Regions from separate parts of the Mesorhizobium kamtschaticum genome, predicted to be linked through region 1. Evidence: predicted binding sites of a transcription regulator. Region 1 holds the regulator's gene; the other holds the start of a gene.
What was found. The regulator PhoB, encoded in region 1, activates phosphate uptake and scavenging genes when phosphate is short. The targets are predictions, from matches to a motif close to TGTCATNNANCTGTCAT.
Positions count from the first base shown of each region.

Region 2: AC0V7N_RS05230 (PhoX family protein) is a predicted target of PhoB. The motif match lies at 2,520-2,536, and genes of this name have one in related genera.

Region 1 covers NZ_CM149691.1:1,789,243-1,794,887, forward strand. The annotation lists gene pstS (phosphate ABC transporter substrate-binding protein PstS) at 1-145, shown strand, start outside; gene pstC (phosphate ABC transporter permease subunit PstC) at 212-1,195, shown strand; gene pstA (phosphate ABC transporter permease PstA) at 1,199-2,050, shown strand; gene pstB (phosphate ABC transporter ATP-binding protein PstB) at 2,047-2,850, shown strand; gene phoU (phosphate signaling complex protein PhoU) at 2,876-3,583, shown strand; gene phoB (phosphate regulon transcriptional regulator PhoB) at 3,603-4,292, shown strand; gene AC0V7N_RS08820 (DUF6881 domain-containing protein) at 4,308-4,652, opposite strand; gene AC0V7N_RS08825 (ROK family protein) at 4,668-5,645, opposite strand, start outside.
Region 2 covers NZ_CM149691.1:1,093,781-1,099,425, forward strand. The annotation lists partial or broken gene AC0V7N_RS05215 (sensor histidine kinase) at 1-876, shown strand, start outside; gene AC0V7N_RS05220 (response regulator) at 873-1,535, shown strand; gene AC0V7N_RS05225 (hypothetical protein) at 1,718-2,323, opposite strand; gene AC0V7N_RS05230 (PhoX family protein) at 2,599-4,602, shown strand; gene AC0V7N_RS05235 (hypothetical protein) at 4,740-4,964, shown strand; gene AC0V7N_RS05240 (GNAT family N-acetyltransferase) at 5,001-5,645, opposite strand, start outside.

The sequences.
Region 1 (5,645 bases):
CTTTGCCTGGGCCTACAAGGACGGCAAGGAAACCGCCAAGGCGCTCGACTATGTCTCGATCCCCGACAGCGTCGTCGACCTGATCAAGGCTTCGTGGAAGGCCGACATCCAGGCCGACGGCAAGCCCGTCTACGCCGGCGAGTAACATCCCCTGAAGGAGCGCCGCGCCCTGCGGCGCTCCTTTTCCTTCACTCAAAGAGCCGAGCTTGACATGAGCGCTGTCCAGGAAGCCTTGCCAGCCGTTAGAAGTTCGCGCGATGCCACCGTCCGACGCTTCGCGCTGACCGACTCGATCTTCCATGGAATGACCCGCGCTGCCGCGATCCTGGTGCTGGTCCTGCTCGGCGGCGTTGCGATCTCGCTGTTTGCCGGCTCCTGGCAAGCCCTCTCGACCTTCGGTTTCTCCTTCCTGACCAGCGAGAGCTGGAACCCGGTGACGGAGAAATTCGGTGCCCTGGCGCCGATCTACGGCACCATCATCACCTCAGCCATCGCCATCCTGATCGCCGTGCCGCTCGGCATCGGCATCGCCATCTTCCTCACCGAGCTTTGCCCGCGCCCGCTGCGGCGCCCGATCGGCATGGCGGTGGAATTGCTGGCCGGCATCCCTTCAATCATCTACGGCATCTGGGGCCTGTTCGTCCTGGCACCGTTCCTGCAGACGACCGTGCAGCCCTTCATCATCAGCGTGTTCCACGGCGTACCTGGCCTCAACAGCCTGTTTGCCGGCCCGCCCTATGGCATCGGCCTGCTGACCTCGTCGATGATCCTGGCCATCATGGTGCTGCCGTTCATCACCTCGATCACCAAGGACGTCTTCGACACGGTGCCGCCCGTATTGAAGGAATCGGCCTACGGCATTGGCTGCACGACCTGGGAAGTGACCCGCCGCGTCGTCATCCCATACACCCGCATCGGCATCATGGGCGGCGTCATGCTCGGCCTCGGCCGCGCGCTCGGCGAAACCATGGCGGTGACATTCGTCATCGGCAACGCGCACCGCATCTCGACCTCGCTGTTCGCGCCGGCAACGACGATCTCCGCGACCATCGCCAACGAATTCACCGAAGCGGTCGGCGATCTCTACACCTCTTCGCTGGTGGCGCTCGGCCTCATCCTGTTCGTCATCACTTTCCTGATCCTTGCCATCGCACGCTACATGCTGATGCGCATCGACGCCCGCACGGGAGCCTGACCGATGTCGACAGCCACGTCGCTTCACCAGAGCCGCAAGCGCAAGAATGGCGTGATGATGACGCTGTGCGTTGCCGCCGCCGGCATCGGCCTTGCCTGGCTGGCGCTCATCCTCGGCGCACTGCTCTACAAGGGCCTTTCAGGTGTCAATCTTGCGGTCTTCACGGAAATGACGCCGCCGCCCGGCGATGCCGGCGGTCTGCTCAACGCTATCTACGGCAGCATCGTCATGACCATCATCGGCATCATCGTCGGCACGCCGATCGGTGTGCTGGCCGGCACCTACATGGCTGAATACGGCCGTTTCTCGAAACTCACCACCGTGGTGCGCTTCATCAACGACATCCTTCTGTCGGCGCCGTCGATCATTATCGGCCTGTTCGTCTATGAGCTGATGGTGCGGCCTATGGGGCACTTCTCGGCGATCGCCGGCGCCGTCGCGCTTGCCATCCTGGTCATCCCGGTCGTCGTGCGCACCACTGAAGATATGCTCAACCTGGTGCCCAACGCCTTGCGCGAAGCCGGCACCGCGATCGGTGCGCCGCGCTGGGTGGTCATCAAGTCGGTTGCCTACCGCGCCGCAATGTCGGGCATCGTCACCGGCATATTGCTGGCCATCGCCCGCATCTCCGGCGAGACGGCACCCCTTCTTTTCACGGCGCTGAACAACCAGTTCTGGTCGAGCAATCTCAACGCGCCGATGGCCAGCCTGCCAGTCACCATCTTCCAGTTCGCTCTCAGCCCTTACGAGGAATGGCAGCAGCTGGCCTGGACTGGCGCACTCATCATCACATTGACGGTTCTCGCGCTCAGCATCGTTGCGCGCAGCCTGACCGGACGCAGAGAGGACAAATGAGCCAGATGTTGTCTCCAGACATGACGATCGCCGCCGAGGCAGCCGCCAAGGTAAAGATCGAGGTCAAGAACCTCAACTTCTACTACGGCCAGTCGAAGGCGCTGAAGGATATCACGCTATCGCTGCCCGAGCGCAGTGTCACCGCCTTCATCGGACCGTCGGGTTGCGGAAAGTCGACGCTGCTGCGCGTCTTCAACCGCATCTATGAACTCTATCCCAAGCAGACCGCCGAGGGCCAGGTGCTGCTCGACGGTCAGAACGTTCTCGACCGTTCGCAAGACCTCAACCTGCTGCGCACCAAGATCGGAATGGTGTTCCAGAAGCCGACGCCGTTCCCGATGTCGATCTATGAGAACATCGCCTTCGGCGTCAGGCTCTATGAGAAGATCAGCAAGGCCGAGATGGACGGCCGCGTTGAGCAGGCGCTGAAGCGCGCAGCCCTGTGGAACGAGGTCAAGGACAAGCTCAATGCCAGCGGCCTCAGCCTGTCAGGCGGGCAGCAGCAGCGGCTGTGCATCGCCCGTACCGTGGCCGTGAAGCCGGAAGTCATCCTGCTCGACGAGCCGGCCTCGGCGCTCGACCCGCTGTCGACCGCCAAGATCGAGGAGCTGATCGACGAGCTGCAGGCCGACTACACGATCGTCATCGTCACCCACAACATGCAGCAGGCGGCGCGCGTCTCGAAGCAGACTGCTTTCATGTATCTGGGCGAACTGGTCGAGTTCGACAAAACCGAGAAGATCTTCACGTCGCCTCGCGAGAAGCGCACGCAAGACTACATCACCGGCCGCTTCGGCTGATCTCACGCATACGAGGACCAGGATCATGGCCGAACACACAGTCGCAGCCTTCGACGAGGATCTCGGACAGATCAGCAGGCTGATCAGCGACATGGGCGATCTAGCCGGCTCGATGGTCGGTGGCGCCACCAAGGCGCTGCTGAATTCCGACAATGCGCTGGCACAGCGCGTGGTCTCCGACGATGCCATCATGGACGCGCGCCAGCGCGAACTCGACGACCGCGCCATCACGCTGATCGCCAAGCGCCAGCCAATGGCCGACGATCTGCGTCATGTCGTCGGCTCGATCCGCATGGCTGGCGATCTCGAGCGCATTGGCGACCTTGCCAAGAACATCGCCAAGCGCGTCGGCACCGTCGGTCTCAGCGCCACGCCGCGCGACCTGTCGCATTCCATCGACGCTATGGCACAGCTGGTGCTGATCCAGGTGCAGGGCGTGATCGAAGAGTATGCGGCGCGCGATGCCGCGGCACTGGCGAAGCTGCGCGCCGACGACGAACGCATCGACGTCAAATACACCTCCGTCTTCCGCGAACTGCTGACCTACATGATGGAGGATCCGCGCAACATCACGGCTTGCACGCATCTGCTGTTCTGCGCCAAGAATCTCGAACGCATCGGCGACCACGTGACCAACATTGCCGAAAACGCCTACTATGTCCTGACCGGCACGCAGTTGCCCGCTAATCGTCCCAAGCAGGACGAGACGGCGATGTCGGCGCCCGCGGCCTGACGCAAGAGGTGACCAATCGATGATCGCGCCACGCATTATGGTGGTGGAGGATGAGGAGCCGCTGGGGGTGCTGCTCCGTTACAATCTTGAATCCGAAGGCTACCAGGTGGAGGTGGTGCCGCGCGGCGACGAGGCTGAAATCCGCCTGCAGGAGAACGTGCCCGACCTTCTGGTGCTCGACTGGATGGTGCCGGCGGTGTCCGGCATCGAACTCTGTCGGCGCCTGCGGATGCGGCCCGAGACCGAGCGGCTGCCGATCATCATGCTGACCGCGCGGGGTGAAGAAAGCGACCGCGTACGTGGGCTCTCCACCGGCGCCGACGACTATCTGGTCAAGCCGTTCTCGACGCCGGAATTCATGGCTCGCGTCAAGGCGCTGCTGCGCCGCGCCAAGCCGGAAGTTCTGTCCAGTGTGCTCAAGGTCGGCGACATCGTGCTCGACCGTGAATCGCACCGGGTCTATCGCAAGAAGAGCGAGATCCGGCTCGGGCCGACCGAATTCCGTCTGCTCGAATTCATGATGCGCCATCCCGGCCGCGTGTTCTCGCGCAGCCAGCTGCTCGACAATGTCTGGGGCGAGACGATCTACATCGACGAGCGCACGGTGGACGTGCATGTCGGCCGGCTGCGCAAGGCGGTCAACAATGGCCGCATGCCGGACGTCATCCGCACCATCCGCGGTGCGGGCTACGCTATTCGGGAAGATTAGACGGCGGTCTGGGGTTCACTCGGTGCCTTCCAGGCGAGACAGCGCAGCCCAAAGCGCGTCGAATTCAGCTTTGGTGATCTCGCGGACTTGCCAGTCACCTTGCTCGACCTCTTCTACTGTCGGCAGTTCCCCTTCGGGCAGGTGATCGCCGTTGAGGCCTCCGGGATATGCGAGGAGCACGCGACCATCGGCGTATACGTGGATTGCCCGACAACCAAGGTTCTCAGCATCGCATTCGAAATAGTACACGACTGGCAGATCCGGGTCTCCGGACGAGACATTCATGAGCCAGTGAACGGGAGGGCCGAAGTCCGGCAGGTAATATGTCACGCCAAGTCGGTTCTTGTAGCTCTTCATCATGGACATCGGTCGTGCTCAGGCCACGCTCTTTCCGGCGCCAGCTCGTGCCTGCACGCCCGGTGCGAAAATCTCCTGGTCGACGAAGGTCAGCGCACGCATGGCGCAGCCCTCGCGGATCAGCGGCAGTTCGTTCGGTTCGGTGTCGAAGGAAATCGATTTCGAGTGCTGGCCGCCGGCGGTCTGGGCGATGGCCTCGCGCAATGCCGGCTCGATCAGGTCGAAGGCGGCGGCACTGACGCCGACCATGGCGACGGGTGCGGGATCGATCAGCGCGAACAGGCTGCCGAGGCCATAGCCCAGTGCCTCGCCGGCCTTGCGGTAGGCTTCGCGCTCAGGTCCGTCTCTTTCCCTTGCGGTGGCGGCGAGTGCCCGCATCTGCGTGTCGCTGACGTCGGCGACCGGCTCGGTGTCCTCACTGAGCTGCCTGGCGTTGCGCCAGATGGCATAGTTGCCGGCATAGGCCTCGACGCAGCCGCGGCGCCCGCAGCGGCAGAGCGCGCCGCCTGGCCGGTGGATCATGTGGCCGAACTCGCCGCCCGAGGAATGAGTGCCGGTGAACAGCTCGCCCTTCAGCACCAGGCCCATGCCGATGCCGTGCGACAGAAGGATGGCGATGAAGTCGTCGCGGTAGCGCTCGGGATCGCGCCAGCGCAGCGCCACCGCCATCATGTTGCAGTCGTTCTCCATGGTGGCGGGGATGCGGAACTCGGCTTCGAGTATGTCGGCGAAGGCGATGTCGGTCTGCGGCGTGATCGGCGACCAGAGCATCGCCCGGGCCTCGGTGTCGGTGATGCCCTGGATCGCCAGCGCGATGCGAGCGACGCTGCGCACGTCGATATCGGGATCGTCGAGGCGCCGCCGTACGATGGCGACGCATTCGCCGATCAGCGCTTCGCGCGACATGGTCAGCGTGTCCAGCCGGCGCTGTTCCTCTGATACCACCTGGCCGGCATAGTCGATGACGGCGACGGAGAGGAAATTCAGCGACAGCAC
Region 2 (5,645 bases), 700 kb from region 1:
GGTGGTGGCCGTCACCGAATTCTACGAGATCGCCAGCGATTTCAAGGCCACGCTGGCTTCCGCCCTGCTGTCGAGCTGGCTGGTCGTGGCCGGCACCACTTTGGCGGCGTTTCTGCTCTTGTCGGGCATCGTGCTGCGCGCCAGCCGCACCATCGACGATCAGCGCGGGGCACTGCGCCGCCAGGTGTCGGAGTTGCAGGGCCTGGTGACGCAAAACAGCGCCTTGCGCCAGCGTGTGCAGCGGGCGTCCCGCCGCGCCACCGCACTCAACGAACGATATTTGCGCCGGATCGGCGCCGACCTGCATGACGGACCGGCGCAACTCGTGGCCCTGGCGGCGCTGCGCATGGACAGCCCGATCTTTTCCGGCGAGGGCGATTGGGGCGAAAGCCGCTCGACAGAGGTCGCGATGATCCGCAAGACGCTGGAGGATGCGATGCGCGAAATACGCGGCATCTGCACCGGCCTCGTGCTGCCGCAGATAGAGACGGCCGCCGCAATGGACATATTGCGGCTGGCCGTCGACGAACATCAGCGCCGGACGGGAACGTCGGTGACGCTCACACTGCCCAGGCATTTGCCGGAACCCGGCGCCTCCGAGAAGATCAGCATCTATCGTTTCGTGCAGGAAGGGCTGAACAATGCCTATCGCCACGGGCGGGCCAGAACCAGGCGGTGCGTGCCGGGATGAAGAATGGCAGGCTTTTTGTCGAGGTGTCGGATGGCGGGCCGGGCTTCGATCCGGCGCGGGCAGAGGGGCTGGGGCTCGCCGGCCTCAGGGAGCGGGTCGAAAGTATCGGCGGCCACTTCGAGACCCTGACCGGAGCGCACGGCACGCGATTGGTGATCAGTCTTTCGGTCGAGGAGCAAGCATGATCGGCACCATTCGCATCGCTATTGTCGACGATCATCCGCTGTTTCGCGAAGGCGTGTCGCGCAGCCTGTCGGAGATCGGAGGTTTCGAGATCGTCGGCGAGGGTGCGACGGCGCAGGACGCCGAACGCATCGCCTCGACCGTGCAGCCCGACATATTGCTGCTCGACATTTCCATGCCGGGCGGCGGCCTGACCGCGGTTGCAAGCATCCTTGCCGACCATCCCGCGCAGAAGATCGTCATGCTGACCGTTTCGGAGGCCAATACCGATGTAACCAAGGCCCTGAACGCAGGGGTGCAAGGCTATATCCTCAAGGGTGTCGGGTCGCGCGCGCTCGCCGACATCCTGCGCAACGTGGCGGCCGGTGAGAGCTATCTTACGCCGACGCTGTCGGCGCGGCTGCTTTCCGATCTCCAGTCGCCGCACCCTGTCGACGGCGTGGCGGATCGGTTGCGGCACCTGACCGAACGACAGACGGAAATCCTGCGGCTGGTGGCGGAAGGCCTCAGCAACAAGGAGGTTGCCTTGCGCCTGGAGCTGCAGGAGAAGACGGTCAAGCACCACATGACCGGGGTACTGTCGAAACTCCATGTGCGAAACCGCACTGAAGCGGCTCTGATGATGCGCGAGCTGCGCGACCGGGACGGGAACCGCTCTTAGGGCAATTCCAGGAAAAGTATGAAGCGGTTTTTCCCGGGGAAAGCACGCTTTCCCCCGAGGATTTCGCCAAAACAAAGAGTCAGACCATCGCCGAACCGCGCGGTGGCCGGACAAAAAGAAGTCACCTCCGCCGGGGGCGGCGGAGATGACTTGTGAAGCTGGTCGTTGCCTGTTGACCAGCCTCACAAGGCCGTGAGACGGCTGACATCGGCCGGCGTGGCCTGACGGTCGATGATCGTGCGCCCTAGCGCATCCTTCATCCTGAAACGGCCGTTCTCGATGTTTTCAGTTATGCCGTCGGGATGCGTGACGGTGATCTTGTTGCCGTCCATCTCGACCTTGTCGCCAGTCGCTGCGTTGACATGGCTGGCGCCTTGGTCGTTCTGGCCCTTGCCGGATCCCGTATCGCCGCCACCGTCATCGGTTCCGGAATTGCCGCCGCTGCTGTTACCGCTGTTACCGCTGTTACTGTTGCCGTTGCCGTTGTTGCCGCCACTGTTTCCGCTATTGCCGCCGTTTCCATTGCCGTTGCCGTTGTTACCGCCGCCACTGTTTCCGTTGCCGTTGCCGTTGCCGTTGCCGCTATTGCCGCCTTTGCTACCGCCGTTGCCGTTTCCGTTACCGTTGTTGCCACCGCCATTCCCGCCCTTGCCGGCTTGTGCGGTGACAGCGTCGATTCCGGGGGCGGAGCCGTGCAGGGAAACTCGATAAGGGACGACGGTCAGCGCCAGAGCCGCCGCCGAAACGAGCGTCAGCCGGCGACAACGGGCCGTGATCGAACCGTGCATTCCTGATTCTCCGTCGATTGAGCCGGCGCGCCCACCCCAACGTTGCAACCAGCAACATCGCCGAAAGATGTAGTGACCGGAAGCGACCTCCGACCGCTGCGGTTGTCCTCCAGGACCTTTGCAAGCGCAAGATTGGACCAAAGTCCGAGGTAGGTGCGAACAAGTCGCCTCGCCCCGGGCATTGCAGCTTGTATGATGTCACGAAAATGTGATCGGCCTGACGTAAGGGGTCGAACAGGCAACAAGCTCCAGCCACTCCAAAGCCAGAGGCTCTCATGACCGAACATCGCGCTCCCGACGCCCGATTCCGCACCAGCCTGCTCGAGGAAAACGACGGACCGGCCATCAACCCCACCGACAACCGCACCATGGGCGAAATCATCGCCGCACGGTTCTCGCGCCGGGGTTTCCTGAAGGGATCGCTCGCCGTCTCGGCGATCGCCGCCACCGTCAGCCCGCTGGCCATGATCGCTGCAGACGATGCCCGCGCCGCGGAAGGCTCAGCCTTCAAATTCGACGAGCTCCAGGCCGGCATCGACGACAAGCATCATGTCGCGCCGGGCTACGACGCCGACGTGCTGTTGCGCTGGGGCGATCCGCTGTTTGCCGACTCGCCGGAGTTCGATCCGACCAAGCAGTCGGCGCAGGCGCAGGCCAGGCAGTTCGGCTACAACAACGACTATGTCGGCTACATCGCGATCGACGGCTCGGCCGAGCACGGCCTGCTGGTGGTCAATCATGAATATACCAACCCGCATCTGATGTTCCCGGGCATCGTTTCGATCGTCGAGAAGGATGGGAAGAAGAAGGCCGAGGTCGCGCCGCTCTCGAAGGAGCAGGTCGATGTCGAAATGGCGGCGCATGGCGGCACCATCGTCGAAATCCGCAAGGACGGCGGCAAGTGGCAAGTGGTGCGCGACGGCAAGCTCAACCGCCGCATCACCTCGACCACCGAGATGGCGCTGTCGGGTCCGGTCGCCGGCCATGACCGCGTCAAGACCAATGCCGATCCGTCCGGCACCAAGGTGTTCGGCACCATGAACAACTGCGCCGGCGGCGTCACGCCGTGGGGCACCTATGTAATGGCCGAGGAGAACATCCATGGCTATTTCTCCGGCGAACTGCCGGAGGGCCACAAGGAAGCCGCCAACTACAAGCGTCTCGGCATTCCGGAGGGCGCCTATGAATGGGGCGCACATTACGACCGCTTCAACCTCGCCAGGGAGCCGAACGAGCCCAATCGCTTCGGCTGGATCGTGGAGGTCGACGTCAACGATCCGACCTCGACGCCGAGGAAGCGCACCGCCATGGGCCGCTTCAAGCATGAGGGCGCCGAATCGATCGTCGCCAAGGACGGCCGCGTCGTCTTCTATCTCGGCGACGACGAGCGCTTCGACTATGTCTACAAATTCGTCACCAAGGGCACGTTCAACGCCAACGATCCTGCCGCCAACAAGGACCTGCTCGACGACGGCACGCTGCATGTCGCCAAATTCGCCGAGGACGGCACGGTCGACTGGCTGCCGATCGTCTTCGGCCAGGGGCCGCTGACGACGGAAAATGGCTTTGCTGGCCAGGCCGACGTGCTGATCGAGGCGCGGCGCGCCGCCGATCTGCTCGGCGCCACCAAGATGGACCGGCCCGAGGACATCCAGCCCAATGGTGTCAACGGCAAGGTCTATGTCATGCTGACCAACAATTCGAAGCGCAAGACCGAACAGGTCGATGCCGCCAACCCGCGCGCCGAAAATGCCTTCGGCCGCATTATCGAGATCACCGAGACCGATGGCGATTTCACGTCAACCAAGGGCAAGTGGGAAGTGCTCCTGAAATGCGGGGATCCCTCGGTTGCCGATGTCGGCGCCACCTTCTCGACGGCAACGACGGCCAATGGTTGGTTCGGCATGCCCGACAATTGCGCGGTCGATTCGGCCGGTCGCCTGTGGGTCGCCACCGACGGCCAGGGACCGAAGGCGACCGGCCGCACCGACGGCCTGTGGACTGTCGACACGGAAGGTGCGGCGCGGGCGACGTCAAAGCTGTTCTTCCGCGTGCCGATCGGTGCGGAAATGTGCGGTCCGCTGTTTGCGCCTGACGACCAGACCGCCTTCGTCGCCGTCCAGCATCCGGGCGATGGCGGCGAGGACTGGGAGGGTTTTGGCCGCCCGTCCTACTATGAAGACCTGTCGACCCGCTGGCCCGACTTCAAGCCCGACATGCCGGTGCGGCCGTCGGTCGTCGCCATCACCAGGCAGGGCGGCGGCAAGATCGCGGTCTGATCTCGGGCGCCGGTTTGCAGCCTTGGGAGGGGTTTCGGTTCCCGAACGCCCCTCCTTCGCGGCATGAAGGCCATTCAAGCTCCGGGAAAGATTGGCAATTTACAGGTGGCGCCCTAACTCCTCCTTAGGAGACCGCCATGTCGAAATCCGTCTATGATCGTGGCCTGCTCAAGCCCGGCGACATCGCCAGGCTGCAGCGTGTCTTTGACGAAGCCTGCCTCAAGCGCGAAGCACACCCCGATTCGCCTGAGGCGCGCGAAATCGCCCTGACCCTGCTCGCCCTCCACAATGCCGGCATGGTCGACGAGGAGATGCTGACGGACGCCGTCGGTTTCCGCCGGCTGGAGCCGAAATCGGCCTGAGATTGAAGAGCCGCTTCCAGCCGCTATCTCCTGCCGCTATCCGGGACGTTGGATGACAGCCACATTGATCGCGCTTCGCAATTTGAAGCCGATGGATTCGTACAGCTTTATCGCGCCGGCGTTGGTGGCGTAGGCGTGCAGGTATGGCAGCTCGCCGCGCGCAAAAATCTGGTTTGCCACGAACAGGGACAAGAGCCGGCCGAGGCCGCCGCCGCGGACATCCGGATGCGAGCAGACGCCGCTGAGTTCGCTGTAGCCAGGCTGCTTCATCCGCTCGCCGGCCATCGCCACCAGCCGGCCGCCGGCCTTCACGCCCCAGAAGTCGCCAAGGCTCAATGCTCCAGACGTGAATGGGCCGGGCTTGGTGAGCGACGCCAGGGCCACCATTTCCGCCAAATCGTCTTGCGTCAGGCGTTGCACCCGTTCATCCGACACCAGCTGTAACGGCGTCCCGGCAACCATCTGCACGGCGGCGGCGGTCGAGATTGCCGAGAGGCCGGCCGGAAGGGCAATGGGGTCGGCCTGAGCCATGATGACGCTGTCACCGGGGCCGACAAGGTCCGCGAAAGCCTGCAGGCTTTCGGCATCGTCCGCGGCGGTGGCGGCGAAAAGGGCGAATGACGGCGAATAGCGCCTGGCGAGCTCGCCACCTTGCGCGAGGGCTTGATGGCGCGTCGCAAG